4 regions of the Devosia sp. P1_H9 genome follow, and region 3 is predicted to be linked to each of the others. Evidence: predicted binding sites of a transcription regulator. Region 3 holds the regulator's gene; each other region holds the start of a gene.
The links. The regulator LexA, encoded in region 3, represses DNA repair genes until DNA is damaged. The targets are predictions, from matches to a motif close to TGTTCNNNNTGTGTTCNG.
Positions count from the first base shown of each region.

Region 1 (3,723 bases), on a different contig from region 3:
CCCTTCGGCCGCGAGGCGAAGCGCAATCGCGCGGCCGATGCCGTGCCCTGCCCCGGTGATATAGATCGCCCGCCGATCGAACCGCATTCGATGGTCCCCTGGTCCTCGTATCGATGGGCACCTTAACGGGTGTCGCTCGTTGCAGACCAAGCGAAAATCCGGGCGGCACTACGCCGAACGCGCAGCGCCCTCGGCCTGATCGGTCTCCACGACGCGAATATCGGCCGCGCGAAGTTTCTCGAGCACCTGCACCTGCCCGATCAACGGCCAGGTGTCGAAGCCCAGCAGTTCCAGCGGTCGCCACAGGGAGACGCCGCCGGCGATGGCGAGGCTCTCGCTCACGACTAGGCGGATATACTCGGGCAGGAACGACATATAGCCGACGGTCGTCGAGAGCAGCACGCAGACGGCCAGCAGCACGAGGCCGATGCGCAAGGCCTCGAACCCCGAGCGACGCAGCATCTTGAGCTGCCACCGGCTCTCCTCGATCTGCTCGTCGCAATATCCCCGGATGGCCAGCCGGACGCTCTCGCCATCCGCGGGGCCAGGCATGGCGAGGGTTACTCTTGGTGGCGGATCGTGCCGGCGGAGGCCGAGATCCTCGACCGACGGGGTAAGTCCAGCCCCGTCGGCGCCTGCTGCATCTAGCCCACGGGCGGGCCGAACCAGGTCGTGAGCGCCTCGGCAAGGCCTTGCCGGCCTCCCTCGCCCACCCAGGCGACGTAGCCATCGGGCCGAACCAGCACGGCGGTGGGAGCGCTGACCGCCCCAACCACCGGCAACTCCCACGACCCCGAGTAACTGGCGTCGACCAGTTGGACCCGATCGGCCCACGGCGTGATGTCCAGGTCGCCGGGCGCGCCGAAGTTCAGGAGTACTGGCCTCGCGCCATGCAGCAGGCTGAACACCCGAAGCGGGCCGCCAAAGGTGACGATATCGAGGTCGGGCATGCGACGGCCGAGCAGCGGATGGCCCTCGCCGAGGTCGTAGTGAACCCCCAGCCCCGTCAGCATTCCGGCGAAGCGCAGCCGCGGCTCCTCCATGCCGAGCAGGTCGGCCATGGTGTCACGCACCGCCTTCGTCCGATCGTCCTCACGGCGCAGCGCGACCGAGGCCATGGTGTGCTGCAGCACGCGTGCACCCACCGGGTGACGTTCGGCGTGATAGGTGTCGAGCAGGGTTTCGGGCGAGGTCGCCTTGATTACCTGGGCCAGCTTCCATCCGAGATTGACCGCATCCTGCACGCCGGTCTGGAGACCCTGTCCACCATCGGGCGGATGAATGTGCGCGGCATCGCCCGCGACCAATACCCGTCCCTTCCGGTAGGAAGCGGCCTGCCGGGCCGCATCGGTGAACCGGCTGATCGAGGTGGGACTGTGGATCCCGTAGTCGGTGCCATAGACGGTGATGAGCGCCTCCTTGAGATCGCCCAGGGTGGGCTCACCCGCCTCTCCCAGCTGCCGCTCTGTCACCATGACGCCGACCGGCCCTTCATCCGCATAGACGATCTTTCCATCGCGGATCTGGTAGTCCACCCGGCCGATGGAGTGGAGGCCGATGGCATCGCGGCGGATGCCCCATTCTGGCGGCAGCTCGGCAAGCTCGGCCTGCGCGATCAGATTGCTGACGGTGGGATCCGATCCGGGGAATTCGATGCCCGCCGCCTTGCGCACGAGACTGCGCCCACCGTCGCAGCCCACAAGATAGTCCGCTCGCAGCGACCGGCCATCGCTGAGCGCGACGTCCACGCCGGTGTCGTCCTGCGTGCAGCCGGTCACCTCGACGCCGCGATACCTCGTCACCGCCAGCTCGCCGACCCAGCCGCCGAGGATCCGCTCGATGTGCTTCTGCCAGAGCCCGAGGGTGTAGGGGTGGCGTGTCGGGAAGGCACTGATGTCGAGCATGACCCCGGCAAACCCGGTCACCTGCACCTTCTGTCCCTCGGCGAGGAACCGCCCGACAATGCCGCGCTGGTCCAGAACCTCGAGGGTCCGGGCGTGCAGCCCCCCTGCCCGCGAGCCGAGCACATCCTGATCCAGCCGCCGCTCGACAATGGCGACATCGACGCCGGCCAGCGCCAGCTCGCCCGCCAGCATCATCCCCGTCGGACCGCCTCCGGCGATTACCACTGCATGCGGTGTCATCCCTCGCTCCTCTGACTTGGCCAAGGGTTGCGGAACTTACGCATAAGTCGACGATTGCCAATTCTTGAACTGAACTCATTTCACCCCAGATAAGGATTACCGGGCCGGCTGTGTTCGCCCGATGAACTCGCGCATGAGCGAGGCGGCAGATCGGGCGCCACGACGTAAGCCTCCCTCACCAACGAGGGATGACGTCGCGAAAGCGCCGAGGTCGGAAATCCGTGCAGGAGCAGCACGGCGGGCATCAAGGCCTATGTTCCTGTTTTGTTCTTGACTCGCGTTTTGCCTCAATGGTTCCCTGCTTCTCCCTAAACGGAGGACCATGAGATGACCGATCTGCCGCAGCTGTCGATGTTTGCCAGCGAAACCCGGCCGTTCAAATCCATCAAGGTGCCACCGCGGCAGGGCCGCGACCCGGTGTTTTTCGCCGTGCTGGTGGGCGGCAGGCTGCGGCCGGCGCTGCAGGCCATCGTCACCGATCAGCAGCGGCGGCACGGCATCTCGGCCGCGCTGCTGCCGGCGACGACGCTCCACATTTCGCTGGTCGGCGTCGGCTTCTACCAGGAGCTGTCGGGGCCGGATCTCGCGACCGCAATGGCGACCGGCGACTCGATCGGCTTCACGCCGTTCGACATCGCCTTGACCAGATTGATGAGCGTCAAACGCCGCGTCGGCGCGCCACCGATGGCGCTGACGCCCGGATCAGATACGCCACTGGTCGACCTGTCGCGCCTGCTGCGCTGGGGCATGCTTGAGCGCGGCTTCGAGCCCCGCTCGGACCCGAGCGAGGCCTTCCACCTCACCCTCCTTTACGACCGGGTCAGCGCCCCCGAAACGGTGCTCGAAAACCCGCCAACCCTGCGCGTCGAGGGCTTCGCACTGGTGCGGAGCTTCTATGGACAAGGCCGATATGAGGTAATCGGAGAGTGGCCAAGGGCCGACCGCGACACGGCAGCGGTTGCTCGCCCCTGATCACTCCCGATCCCTCGACCGGCACCATGGGCGCCGAACACTCGATGCGGCACCTCCCCCGTGACGGGGAGGATGCGTGGGGTGAGCGGAGCCACGACGCCTAGGTTGAAGGTCGCGACGCCGCTCGACCACTTGCGCATTCGGAAGCCGCGGGCTGTCGGATGTCTCGGCACAGTATCGTTCACTCTTCGTTCTTGCCTTTGCGCCGATACTCCGCTACCTCTCATCGCCTGTCGGGGCATCACATGGCGCGTACCAAAACCTCCTATGTCTGCCAGGCCTGCGGCGCGGCAACCACACGCTGGCAGGGGCGGTGCGAAGCGTGTGGCGAGTGGAACACCATCGTCGAGGAGATCGTCGATTCCGGTGTCGGCGCCGGGCCGAAATCGGCTGTCGCCGGCGGGCGCCCGATCGCGCTGCTGCCGCTGGCCGGTGAAACCGAGACCGCGGCACGCGTCGTCACCGGCATCGGTGAGCTCGACCGGGTCACCGGCGGCGGCTTCGTGATGGGCTCCGCGGTCCTCGTCGGTGGCGACCCGGGCATCGGCAAATCTACTCTGCTGCTGCAGGCCGCCGCGGCGATGGCCGAGCGCGGCCGGCGCGTCGT
Region 1 covers NZ_JBFUCQ010000006.1:332,040-335,762, reverse strand. The annotation lists gene AC1DYL_RS14130 (SDR family NAD(P)-dependent oxidoreductase) at 1-87, opposite strand, end outside; gene AC1DYL_RS14125 (hypothetical protein) at 169-552, opposite strand; gene AC1DYL_RS14120 (FAD-dependent monooxygenase) at 645-2,144, opposite strand; gene AC1DYL_RS14115 (2'-5' RNA ligase family protein) at 2,472-3,116, shown strand; gene radA (DNA repair protein RadA) at 3,362-3,723, shown strand, end outside.
Region 1: the regulator LexA is predicted to act here: its motif matches at 2,399-2,416, upstream of AC1DYL_RS14115 (2'-5' RNA ligase family protein).

Region 2 (3,723 bases), on a different contig from region 3:
CACGCAACATTTGGGTCCGCGGCTATGGCGCCGGCGGCACGGTGGAGGGCGACGGCAATGCCGCCGGTTTGGACTACGGCTCGGGCGGGTTGCTGGTTGGCGTCGATGGAGTGGTGAGCCGCGAGGTATTCCTGGGCGTGCTGGCCGGCACCGGCGCGGACGCGATCCGGATACCGGAGCGGGACTCGCAGGCCGAGGCGGTGAGCTACCAGCTTGGCATCTATGGCGGTGCGGCGCTGGGCGAGGTGCGTGTGGCATTTGGCGCGGCCATGGCCTCGCACCAGGTGTCGGTGACCCGCATGCCTGATTTTGCCGGCTTCAGTGAGACGCTGACCGCGGATTACACCACCACCACAGCGCAGCTGTTTGGCGAACTCGGCTACGCGTTCGAACTCGGCGAGACGACGCTGACGCCGTTCGTGCGCGCGGCACTGATCGGGCAATCGGGCGGCAGCTACCGTGAGAGCGGTGGCGACGCGGCGCTTGCCGGCGCCTCGGGCGATCTTGGCGCTGCGGTGTTGATCGCCGGGCTGAAGGCGGCCCAGGATTTTACACTCGGCGACGGGGTGGTGGTGCACGCCAGGGGGATGGTCGGGATGCAGCACATGGCAGGCGACCAGCCGTCGGCGACGCACGGCTTCGACAGAGGTTCGCCGTTCACGGTGACAGGGGCGGGGATCGGCGATACCGCCTTGCTGCTGGAAGCAGGGTTCGGCACCGAGCTCGCACCTGGGGTGAGCCTTGACCTCGGCTATCAGGGGCAGTTCGGCGGCGAGGCCTCGGTGCATGCGGTGAAGTTCACGCTGTCGGGGAAATTCTAGGAGGCGGGTGCGCCGATACGAGCTGACCCCCGCTCCTGTCTCTTCCCTCCAAGAATGGGGAGGGAGACCATCACAGGCACGTCGAGGCTTTCGTCCCTGTTGAGGGGAGGGGACAGGGGTGGGGGTCGGCGCGCATCACGAGCTGGTTTGTTTCCTGTTTGTTCCTGTGGTAAGGTTCCATCGAACCAAGGAACTGACCGATGGCCAATCGAGGCGGAAGCGCCGATCTGCCGCTGCATGGCGGGCGGGTGCCGAAATGGTTGAGCGAGCGGATGGCGCGGCTCGGGGCGGTGATCTGCCAGGCGATCGTCATGGAATATGGCCGGGACGAGCTGCTGAGCCGGCTGGCGCATCCATTCTGGTTCCAGTCGTTCGGCGCCGTCATGGGCATGGACTGGCACTCCTCGGGCATCACGACCAGCGTCATCGGCGCGCTGAAGGGCGGGTTGCGGCCGCTGGAGCGCGAACTTGGGCTGCATGTCTGCGGCGGGCGCGGGCGGCATTCGCGCAAGACCCCTGATGAACTGGTGGCGATCGGCAACCGCGTCGGCTTCGATGGCGCGGCGCTGGCCAAGGCCAGCCGGCTGGTGGCGAAGGTCGACAGCGCTGCGGTGCAGGACGGGTTCGAGCTCTACCTCCACGGCTTCATCGTTGCCGATGATGGGCACTGGGTGGTGGTGCAGCAGGGGATGAAGGGCGATGCAAGGACCGCGCGGCGCTATCACTGGCGCTCCGAGGGGTTGCGCAGTTTCGTCGAGCAGCCGCATGCGGCGATTGAGGGGGCGGGCCAGGGGACGATCGTCAACCTGACCGACGTGCGGGCGGCGCGCTCGCGGACCTCGCAGGTTGATATCCTGGGCGGCATGGGGCCGGATGCCATCGTGCGAGAGGTCGGCCGTATCGAGGGGATCGCCGAGCCGGCGCCGGTGGCGGATGACCAGTTGATGCTGCCGCACCTGGTGATGCCGGAGCATCACGATATCCGCCCCAAGGACGTGATGCTGCGCCGGCTGCACGGCAGCCTCGCCGCGGCGGCCGACCGCGCACCCACCGATTTCACCGAACTGCTGCTGGTGCCGGGCGTCGGCGCGCGCACCGTACGGGCGCTGGCGCAGGTGGCCGAAGTGGTGCACGGCGCGCCGCACCGCTTCGCCGATCCTGCCCGCTTTGCCATGGCGCATGGCGGCAAGGACGGCCATCCCTTCCCGGTGCCGCTCAAGGTCTACGACGAGACCATCCGCGTGCTGAAGTCAGCGGTGGGCAAGGCGAGGCTCGGCCGCGACGAGGAGCTCGATGCGATCAAGCGCCTCGACCGCCAGTCGCGCCAGCTCGAAGCCGGCGCCACCGGCCCGAGCTTCCACGAGTTCATCGCCGAAGAACGCCGTCGCGCCCCGGAATATGGCGGGCGAACGGTGATGGACGACCTGCCGAACGCCTATGCCCGCGCCAAGATGCGGGTCTGAGCTAGAAGAGGAAGGACGAGGTGGCCTTGAAGCCGCGGGCCGCCGTATCCGGGTCACTTGAATAGACGAACTCCTCGTAGCTCAACCGCAGCGCAACGGACGGACTAAGCGACAGGCCGAGTGTTGCCCCGAGCGCAAGCGTCTCCAGTGCGTCACCCTGCGCGACGCCGTCGAACGAGGTCTCACCGCCGGCGATGTAGGCACCGTCGAGGGAAGCCCACACGGTCGGGCTGAAGTTGCGGGTGATATGGCCCTCGAGCCCCCATATCGGCTCCTGGCTGGTCACAGTGATCGGGCCGGGCGTATCCTCGTTGTCACCGAAGATCTGCACGAACGGGACGATTTCGAACGTCATCAGCTCGGGGTCGATCATCGAGTCTGCCAGCACGTAGCTGATCGGCACGCTGGCCTGCAGCGACCAACGGTTTTGTCCCAGGTTCACGAACTGGTCCGAGTCATAGGCACCGGTCGGCAGGAACAGCTTTGCGGCAAGGTTGGCGCGAAAACCTGGCTTGTACTGGACGAAATCCATCGGCGAGAGCGATGGCGACCCGACGAGCCCCAACACGCCGCCCACGAAGAGATCGCCCTGGACGAGGCCAGTGCTCTGCTCGATGACGCCCCCCATGAGGGAGCCGGACAAGCCGCCAATCGGCATGCCGATCAGAATGGCGCCGGCGTTTCCGAACACGTTGATCGACTGGCGATACGACGGCGTCACGACGCCCACGTCGTACACGCCAGAGGGAAGTTCCGTGTGCAGGCCCGTCGCAGTCAAGCTGATGATGTCGGTGCCTTCAGGAAGCAGATGATAGGCACGCGCTCCATCCTGAGAGAGCGCACCGGTGATCATCAAGAATGATGCCACCACGAATGCAATTGATCTCGCGAGCACGATTTCCCTCCACAGCCCAAGCGGATGTACAGTGCACCGGCCGCGAAGGAGTACCAAAGAGATTCTCCACGTTCCACAGGCGCAGCGGCGCAGGAGTGGCACGATGTCCACAATAACCGTTCCGCGCCGGGGAGCGAAGGCCCTCACACCACGAACCTGAATGCGTCGCCGTCGCGGACGATGTGGCCGGCGGTGGGGGCCGCGAAGTGGGTGCCGATGACGAGGATCGGCTGGTCGGCCCATTCGGCAAAGAGGCGCGAGCGGGTGAGCACGGCGGTCTTGGGGTCGACGTCCGCGAGCATCCAGTCGGGATGCGCCATCTGGCATGGGTGGTGGGTCATGTCGCCGGTGATCACCGCCCGCTGGCCCTCGGACTCGATCATCACGCTGACATGGCCGGGCGTGTGGCCGATGGACGGCGTGAGCCGGATCTCCGGCGAGATCACGTGGTCCTGCTCCACCAGCTGGACGAGGCCGGCCTCGAAGATCGGCTTGATGCTGTCTGCCATCGCCGCCACCTGTTCGGCTTCGTCGACGCCTTTCC
Region 2 covers NZ_JBFUCQ010000007.1:63,892-67,614, reverse strand. The annotation lists gene AC1DYL_RS15170 (autotransporter outer membrane beta-barrel domain-containing protein) at 1-821, shown strand, start outside; gene AC1DYL_RS15165 (DUF763 domain-containing protein) at 1,022-2,284, shown strand; gene AC1DYL_RS15160 (transporter) at 2,286-3,179, opposite strand; gene AC1DYL_RS15155 (MBL fold metallo-hydrolase) at 3,323-3,723, opposite strand, start outside.
Region 2: the regulator LexA is predicted to act here: its motif matches at 970-987, upstream of AC1DYL_RS15165 (DUF763 domain-containing protein).

Region 3 (3,723 bases):
CGCACAGGCGACTATGTCGTCCGGGCCCATGCCGCCGACATCGATCTTGGCCTCGAGGGCGAAGGACCGGCGCTGGTCCGCGGCGACCCGATGCTGCTCGGTGAACTGCTGAGCAACCTCATCGAGAACGCCATCGCCTACGCCGGACCTGGTTCTGAAGCGACGGTTGGCGTCGCCACAGGGGACCGCGTGGTGGTGCTGCAGGTGGCCGACACCGGCAAGGGCGTCGCCGCCGAGCAGCTGGCGGCAGTGCGCAAGCGCTTCAGCCGCGGCAACAGCGACAAGCCCGGAGCCGGCCTTGGGCTGCCCATAGTCGAAGAGATCGCGGGTCTGCTCGGTGGCGAACTGACGGTTGCATCGCAGCCTGGCAAAGGCTTCAGCGTGCAGCTTACCCTACCGGCCGAGCCGCAATAGTCCGGCCGTGGCGCGCGCCGACCAATGCGCCGGCACGCGCCAGTCAATCCCGTCGTCAGTGCACGGGGATCATCAGGTGGGCATAGGGAGTGTTTGGCCACATCACATAGGGCTGGGTGTGGTCGGGATGTTCTTCCTTGGGATAGCCGGCCAGCATCTCGTCTGCGACGTTGAAGATCATGACGTGCGGCCCATCGACCATCCAGTCGTGACCTGCAGGCGGCGCGGTCGCGAACGGATCCACGTTGTCGGGCGCCGACTCGCCCTGCAGCATGTAGCCGAAACCGACCACGCCCTCGGGTGGGTCCTTCTTCTCGCTATATGCCGTCAACCACGCCATGCCTCCGGCATCGACGCATATTGGATCATTGGTGGGCGAAGCCAGGTTGTCCGGCATGCAGGTAAAGCCGTTCGTTCCCTCCTTGAGCGTCTTCATCTGCATCTGAGCATCGAAGTTCACGACCGTGGCATTCTGGCCCACCGCCACCGGCGCTGCCGACAGCGCGTTGGCGACCAATTCCGCATCGGTCATTTCGGCCGCCACGGTGGGGCTGAGCAAGATCCCCAGGATCATTGCGGATATGGCATAACGGCTTGACTTCATAGACATGTTTTCCTCCTCAGAAACAGTCCAGTTCACTGGCCCGTGGAAACGAGCACAGCTCCAGCTGAGAAGGTTGGGGTGTGCGGGTTCGACACGCCAATCTCTCGACGGTATGCCCTGGTGGACAGCAGGTCAACGAAACGCAAGGCCTCGACGTCGAGAGGATTTCGCGGCCACGCGTCCTCTCTTTCGGCGCGTCAGGAGCGCCATCGTAACGCAATATTCATCGTCCGATTGCAGAACATAACTGGAACACGTATAACACGTTCAGTCTTTGTTCCGATTCTGCTCACGGGGCCGCCATGCTGACGCGCAAGCAACACGAACTTCTGATGTTCATCCACGAGCGGATGAAAGAATCCGGCATCCCACCCTCGTTCGACGAGATGAAGGATGCGCTCGATCTTCGCAGCAAGTCGGGCATTCACCGGCTGATCACTGCGCTCGAGGAGCGCGGCTTCATCCGGCGCCTGCCCAACCGGGCCCGGGCGCTCGAGGTGATCAAACTGCCGGACTCGATGAATCCATCGCTCGGCGGCCGCAAGGCGCGCTTCGAGCCGAGCGTCATCGAGGGTAATCTTGGCCGGGTCGCGACCCCGCCGGCACGCCCCGCGGCTCAGGTGGCCAACGCCGACGCCTACCGCGCGGTCACCGTCCCGGTGATGGGCCGGATCGCCGCCGGCACTCCGATCGAGGCCATCCAGACCCACAGCCATTCCATCATGGTGCCGCCCGAGATGCTCGGTGCGGGTGAACATTATGCCCTGGAAGTGCGCGGCGATTCGATGATCGATGCCGGGATTTTCGATGGCGACACCGTGCTCATCAAGAAACAGGACGCCGCTTCGACCGGTGAGATCGTCGTCGCCCTCGTAGATGACGAGGAGGCGACGCTGAAGCGGCTGCGCCGTCGCGGCAACTCGGTAGCGCTCGAGGCCGCCAACCCAGCCTACGAAACCCGCATCTTCCCGCCCGACCGGGTGAAGGTGCAGGGCCGCCTGGTTGGCCTGCTCCGCAAGTACTGAACTCCTGACCTGCCGCCAATCGGGTCTTCGGGCCGGCTGCCTCAGCCGGCCCTTTTTCTTATGAATCCGGACGCTGCGGACAACAATTGCACTAGGGCTGGGCTGGCAAAGACGTTACGTTCCGCGCCGCTGGCAGCAAGTGGCGCATCGGATCTGAGGCGCCGCCTGCGAGCGGCTTTCGCGATCATACCAGGAGAGTGGACCACCTTCCCGATTGCGATGTAGCGGCATGGCTTGATGCGCGGCAAACTGGCGGCGCAAGGGAGAGGGTTTTGGCAGGACAGGTCGAATGGGTCGCCGTCGATTGGGGCACCTCCAATCTGCGGGCATGGGGAATAGATTCCGCCGGTGAGATCGCCTTCTCCCGCTCATCGCCGGACGGCATGGGCCGTCTCAGTCGCGAGCAATACCCCGATGTGCTGACCTCACTGCTCAACGGCGTCGCCGATGACGTCGAGGACGTACTGATCTGCGGCATGGCGGGCGCGCGGCAGGGCTGGATCGAGGCCCCCTATCTCGACGCCCCCGCCGAACTCGGTCGCATCGCTGCCGGCGCCGTTGCGCCCGACATGCCCGGCCCGCACAACCCGCGCATCCTGCCTGGCGTCTGCCTCCGCGATCTGGGTGCGGAGGACGTGATGCGCGGCGAGGAAACCCAATTGCTTGGGCTCTCGGCACTGATCCCCAACTTCTCCGGCCTCGCGGTTATGCCGGGCACCCACAGCAAGTGGGCGCTGCTTTCCGGCACCAAGCTGGAGCGCTTCTCCAGCGCTATGACCGGCGAGATCTTCGAGCTGCTGCGCACCCACTCGGTGCTGCGCCATTCGCTCGGTGGTGAGCTCGAGGGCGAAGATCGTGATGTCGGCTTCGCTGCCGGTCTCGACCAGGGGCTCGAGCGCCCCCAGCGCTTGACCGCGACGCTGTTCAAGGTCCGCGCCGGCTCCCTGCTGTCGGGCCGCAGCCCGGCATGGTGTGCCGGTTTCCTCTCGGGCCTGTTGATCGGCGCCGAGATCGGGGGCCAGCGCGACTGGATCGGCGAGGCGGAGATTCCGCTGGTGGGCAGTGTCGGCCTTTGCGGGTTGTACCAGATGGGCTTTGAACGGCTCGGCGCCCGGACCCGCATCGTCGATGCGACCGACGCCACCCTCGCCGGACTCAAGGCAGCAAGACAGGCATAGAAGTTCATGGACCACCGCCACATCATCGCGATCCTTCGCGGCATCACGCCTCCCGAAACCCTCGAAGTTTGCGACGCCCTCGTGCTCGCCGGCATCACCATGATCGAGGTCCCACTCAATTCGCCCGAAGCGCTGCGCTCGATCGAAGACGCCGCCAAGGCCTTCGACGGTCGCGCCCTGGTCGGTGCGGGCACGGTGCTGAACCGCGCCGATGTCGACGCGGTCGCCGATGCGGGCGGCCGGTTCGTTGTGTCGCCGGACACCAACCCGGCAGTTATCGGCGCCACAATCGAGCGCGGCATGACCTCGTACCCGGGTGTGTTCTCGCCCACCGACGCGTTCACCGCTATCCGCTCCGGCGCCACAGGCCTCAAGTTTTTCCCCGCCGAAGTGCTTGGCCCCAAGGGCATCAAGGCGATGAAGGCGGTGCTGCCGCCGGCTATCCCGCTCTACGCCGTCGGAGGCGCCAACCCCGACAATTTCGCCGAGTACTTCGCGGCCG
Region 3 covers NZ_JBFUCQ010000002.1:21,344-25,066, reverse strand. The annotation lists gene AC1DYL_RS03145 (sensor histidine kinase) at 1-414, shown strand, start outside; gene AC1DYL_RS03140 (hypothetical protein) at 470-1,018, opposite strand; gene lexA (transcriptional repressor LexA) at 1,321-2,043, shown strand; gene AC1DYL_RS03130 (2-dehydro-3-deoxygalactonokinase) at 2,316-3,221, shown strand; gene AC1DYL_RS03125 (2-dehydro-3-deoxy-6-phosphogalactonate aldolase) at 3,228-3,723, shown strand, end outside.

Region 4 (3,723 bases), on a different contig from region 3:
GACTTGGGGTCGTCGCGCGGATCGCGCTTCTTGCTGCCGCGCTGGGGCAGCTCCAGCACCTCGAGATTCTTGCCCGAACGCCACCACTCGGCCTCGATCCGTTCCGGCCCCGAGGCCTTGAGGATGCGGTAGGCGATGCGCCGCCAGATGATCCGCATCGGCGGGCCATGCGGCACCTCGGCTATCACGTTGATCGGTTCCGGGTTGGGCAGCAGGCGGAGCGGCCTGCGCAACTCGGGATCAGGGAAGGCCTCGGGATCGTCCTCAGTCTGGGCGATCACCGGCTCCAGCTTCGCTGCCCGCTCGGGGATGTGGGTGTTGACGAATTTCGACCGGGTGAGCGCCATGGGGCCAAGCCGACTGGTCATGCGGTCGTAGAGCCGGTCGAGGTCCTGCGCCCCGTCGCGCACTTCGAACGCCCCGAGCTGGGTGCTCTGCACCTCGGACAACGAACTGGCCGCCAGCCGGATCATGTCGATGCCGAAGCCGGCATCGTACTCGCCTTCGAGGCGCTCCGACCGGTGCACGAACAGCTGGGCAATGTGGTTGGGATCGCGCGTCGCCCGGCCAGCATTGATGGTGAGGTTCATCACCTTGTGGTCGACCCGGTAGAGCAGCAGGTGGAAGGTCTGCGCGCCCAGTCCTTCGGACTCGAGGCGCAGGCCGAGCTGGATGGCGAGATCGCGGGCCGTCATCAGCACGTCGTCCATGTAGCCGATGGGCTCGGCGTAACGGCGCTCGGCATAATATTCGGCAATCGGCAGCCGCGGGGTGATCCGCTCTTCGATCCGGCCCAGCGCCTGGTCGAGCCTGAGGATCAGCGATTCCCCGAACCGGGCCTGCAGGGCCCGCCGATCCCGGCCATAGAGCTGCCCGATGGTCTTGAGCCCCATCTGGTTGAGCCCCGAAACCTGAGACTCTTCGAGCCGCAAGCCGACGATCGGCAGGGTGGCGAGCGCCGTTTCGGTTTCGCCCTTTGGAACGATGCTGCCAGGTGAGAAATGCGCCAAAGCCCAGGCGGCCCCAACCGTATCGGCGATGGCGCCGGAGACAGTGAAGCCCAGGGTGCGCAGCCGGTTGACCAGCACTTCCAGCATTTTTGCCTCGTCGCCAAACAGGTGGGCGACCCCGGTGATGTCGAGGACCAGGTCACCGTAGGGCGCCGCCGCCGAGTGAACGGCGACAATCGGGCTGGCGTTGGAGTGCCAATCGGCAAAATCAGCGAAGACCTGCTCGATATAGGCCCGGTCGATCTCGCGGACTTCGAGCTCCGGCACCAGTGCGCGCGCGTCCGACAGGTTCTGCCCGGATGTCAGGTTTGCCTTAGCCGCCGCGGCATCCACCGCGGCGAGACGCATGGCGCCCTTCTGCTTCTCCCACAGGGCCAGCGGGCGGGTCGAGCGGGCGAGTGCCGGATCAGCCCGCCTGAGACAGTCGGTCGCCCAGCGTGGCAACGACAGGGCGAGATGGCGGCGCCGTTCGGTGAACAGCAGCTCCGGTGCGGTATTCGGGTTCGACTGAAACGAAACCATTTTCTGTCCAGTCCACAAGCATGCTTTTGCCTTCGGCTCGTTGCGTCTTGTCGCCGAGCCGGCCTTTTTCGATCTCGATCTGGAAGCGGGGCGGGCCGGGTGCGCGCGGATCGAACGGCACCTCACCGCTCATTGCCGGCGAAACCCGCCAGCGCAGTTTTGCTGCGCTCGCCTCGCGTCCCCGGCCGTAGCGGATGAGGAACGCCGAGGTGCCGGCCGCAGCTGCACGGAGGCTCAATCGGCGCGACACGGTGAAATCGAGTGCCTTGGGGTGACTTGCGAGATCGGCGATGACCCCGGCGACCGCACGGCAGGCAATTGCTTCCTCCATTGCCCAGAGCAACTCGGTTACGCTCTCGATCCGGCCGATCACCAACCGCGCCGGATCGATGCCGAACTGCTGCAGCCCCGCGCCATAAGGCAGCCCCAGCTCCTGGCCTTCACCTACCAGCTGCAGGTAGAGGATCGCCTGCCGTTCGGTGGTCAGCAGCTGCCGGGCGAGCCCGAAGGCGAAGCCCAGCGCGGCGCCGCTCTGGCGTTGCTCATCGGCAAACACCTCGTGCAGCAGTCCATTGGGTGCGACGAGCACCTCCAGCGGATCGGCAAGCTCCTGCTCGTCATTGGCAGCCTTTCCCAACCCCTCCGCCACCATCGCTGCGCCTTTCGCCAGCAGCGGGCGCTTTTCTAGGGCGGCGATTTTCAGTCGTAGGGCGTCGAGATCGTGGCGTGCGAGGCCCGGCATCTGAGCCTCCCTGTTGTCAGTAATTAGAACAAATAGGGAACACCAGAGTCCGGTCGAGAGTCAAGCAGAAGAGTCAGCACACGCCGTGCTCACATCCTCGCGCTGCGGCATGCGGGCACTTTCGCGATTGGGCGGGAGTGCCTATCTTCCGTCGACCCACCCAAGGACTCCTCCCATGTTCGATGCGCTGCGCTCCATCTTCCAGAGACCCGATGCCACTGTGCTCAGCATGGAGCCGAAGCTGGCGGTAGCGGCCTTGCTCGTTCACCTCGCGGCGATCGACGGCAATGTCAGCGAGGCCGAGCGGCAGGCGCTCGAGGGCACGCTGATGGATTACTACGGGCTCGGCGAGGACGAGGTGCGCAAGCTGATCGTCGAGGCGACCAAGCGGGACCAGGAATCGGTGGATTTCTACCGCTTCACTTCGGCGCTGAGTTCACTGGACGATAGCGAGAAGATCGAGATCATCCGGATGATGTGGCAGGTGGTGTTCGCCGACAAGCGCAACCACGAGCTCGAGGACAACATGGTATGGCGCATCGCCGAACTGATCGGGGTGTCGTCGCGCGACCGCACGGTGCTGCGCAACCAGATGGCGCGGGCTTGAACCAGCTTAAAGAACGTTCCCGCGCTTTCGCGGGAATGACCCGGTGGTTGTCGGCTAGCTGAGGACCGGCGAGGCATCAGGATGGGCCCCTGCCTTCGCCGGGCTGACGCGTTGGTGCAGGGCGCTTAGCGCTTCCAGGCTTCGAACTTGCCGACATATTCGGGCTCGCTCTTCTCGCAGTCGAAATCCTTTGCCTTCTCGTCGGCGGTTTTGCGGGCGAGGGCGTTGGCGTCGGGGTTGGCGAGGGCGTCGATATAGGCGATGTGGCAGGTGGCGCCGGGGGTGACTTTGGTGACGACCAGCACCTGGCCCTCGGGTTTGCCCTCTTCACCCTGGGTGAAGAAGCGGAGGATGGTGGCGAAGGGCTTGAAGTAGCCCTCGGCGTTGGAGACGCGCCACTCGATCTTGTCGCCCAGGTGGTTGAATGGGTTGAGGGTCTGCTCGGCGGCCTTCTCGGTGGTGGAGGTGAGGCCGTAGGAGACGAACATCCGCAGGTCGCCCTCGGTGACCATGACCGGGATGCCCTTGAGGCCGAGGCAAGCCCACATGGTGCCGAAGTCATCGGACTCGATCACCGTGCAATCGACGTTGAGGTTGAGGTCGGTGTAGCTAGATTCGATCTGCTGGGCGCTGGCCGAGCCGGCCCAGCCGATGCAAGCGACATAAAGCGCACTGGCGAAAATGCGTCCGATCACGGCAATACCTCCTCAATACGTCTTGAACACCGCTGGGCTTCGCATGCCACCCGCGCATTCGTATGCCTTGCAATCATGGCCCCGGATAGGCCACAACCCGCCGAAATAGACCTAAGGCAGACCCAATGAACATCGACGCGATCCCGA
Region 4 covers NZ_JBFUCQ010000004.1:429,674-433,396, reverse strand. The annotation lists gene AC1DYL_RS10630 (Y-family DNA polymerase) at 1-1,532, opposite strand, end outside; gene AC1DYL_RS10625 (ImuA family protein) at 1,417-2,274, opposite strand; gene AC1DYL_RS10620 (tellurite resistance TerB family protein) at 2,450-2,881, shown strand; gene AC1DYL_RS10615 (hypothetical protein) at 3,007-3,576, opposite strand; gene ppa (inorganic diphosphatase) at 3,702-3,723, shown strand, end outside.
Region 4: the regulator LexA is predicted to act here: its motif matches at 2,299-2,316, upstream of AC1DYL_RS10625 (ImuA family protein).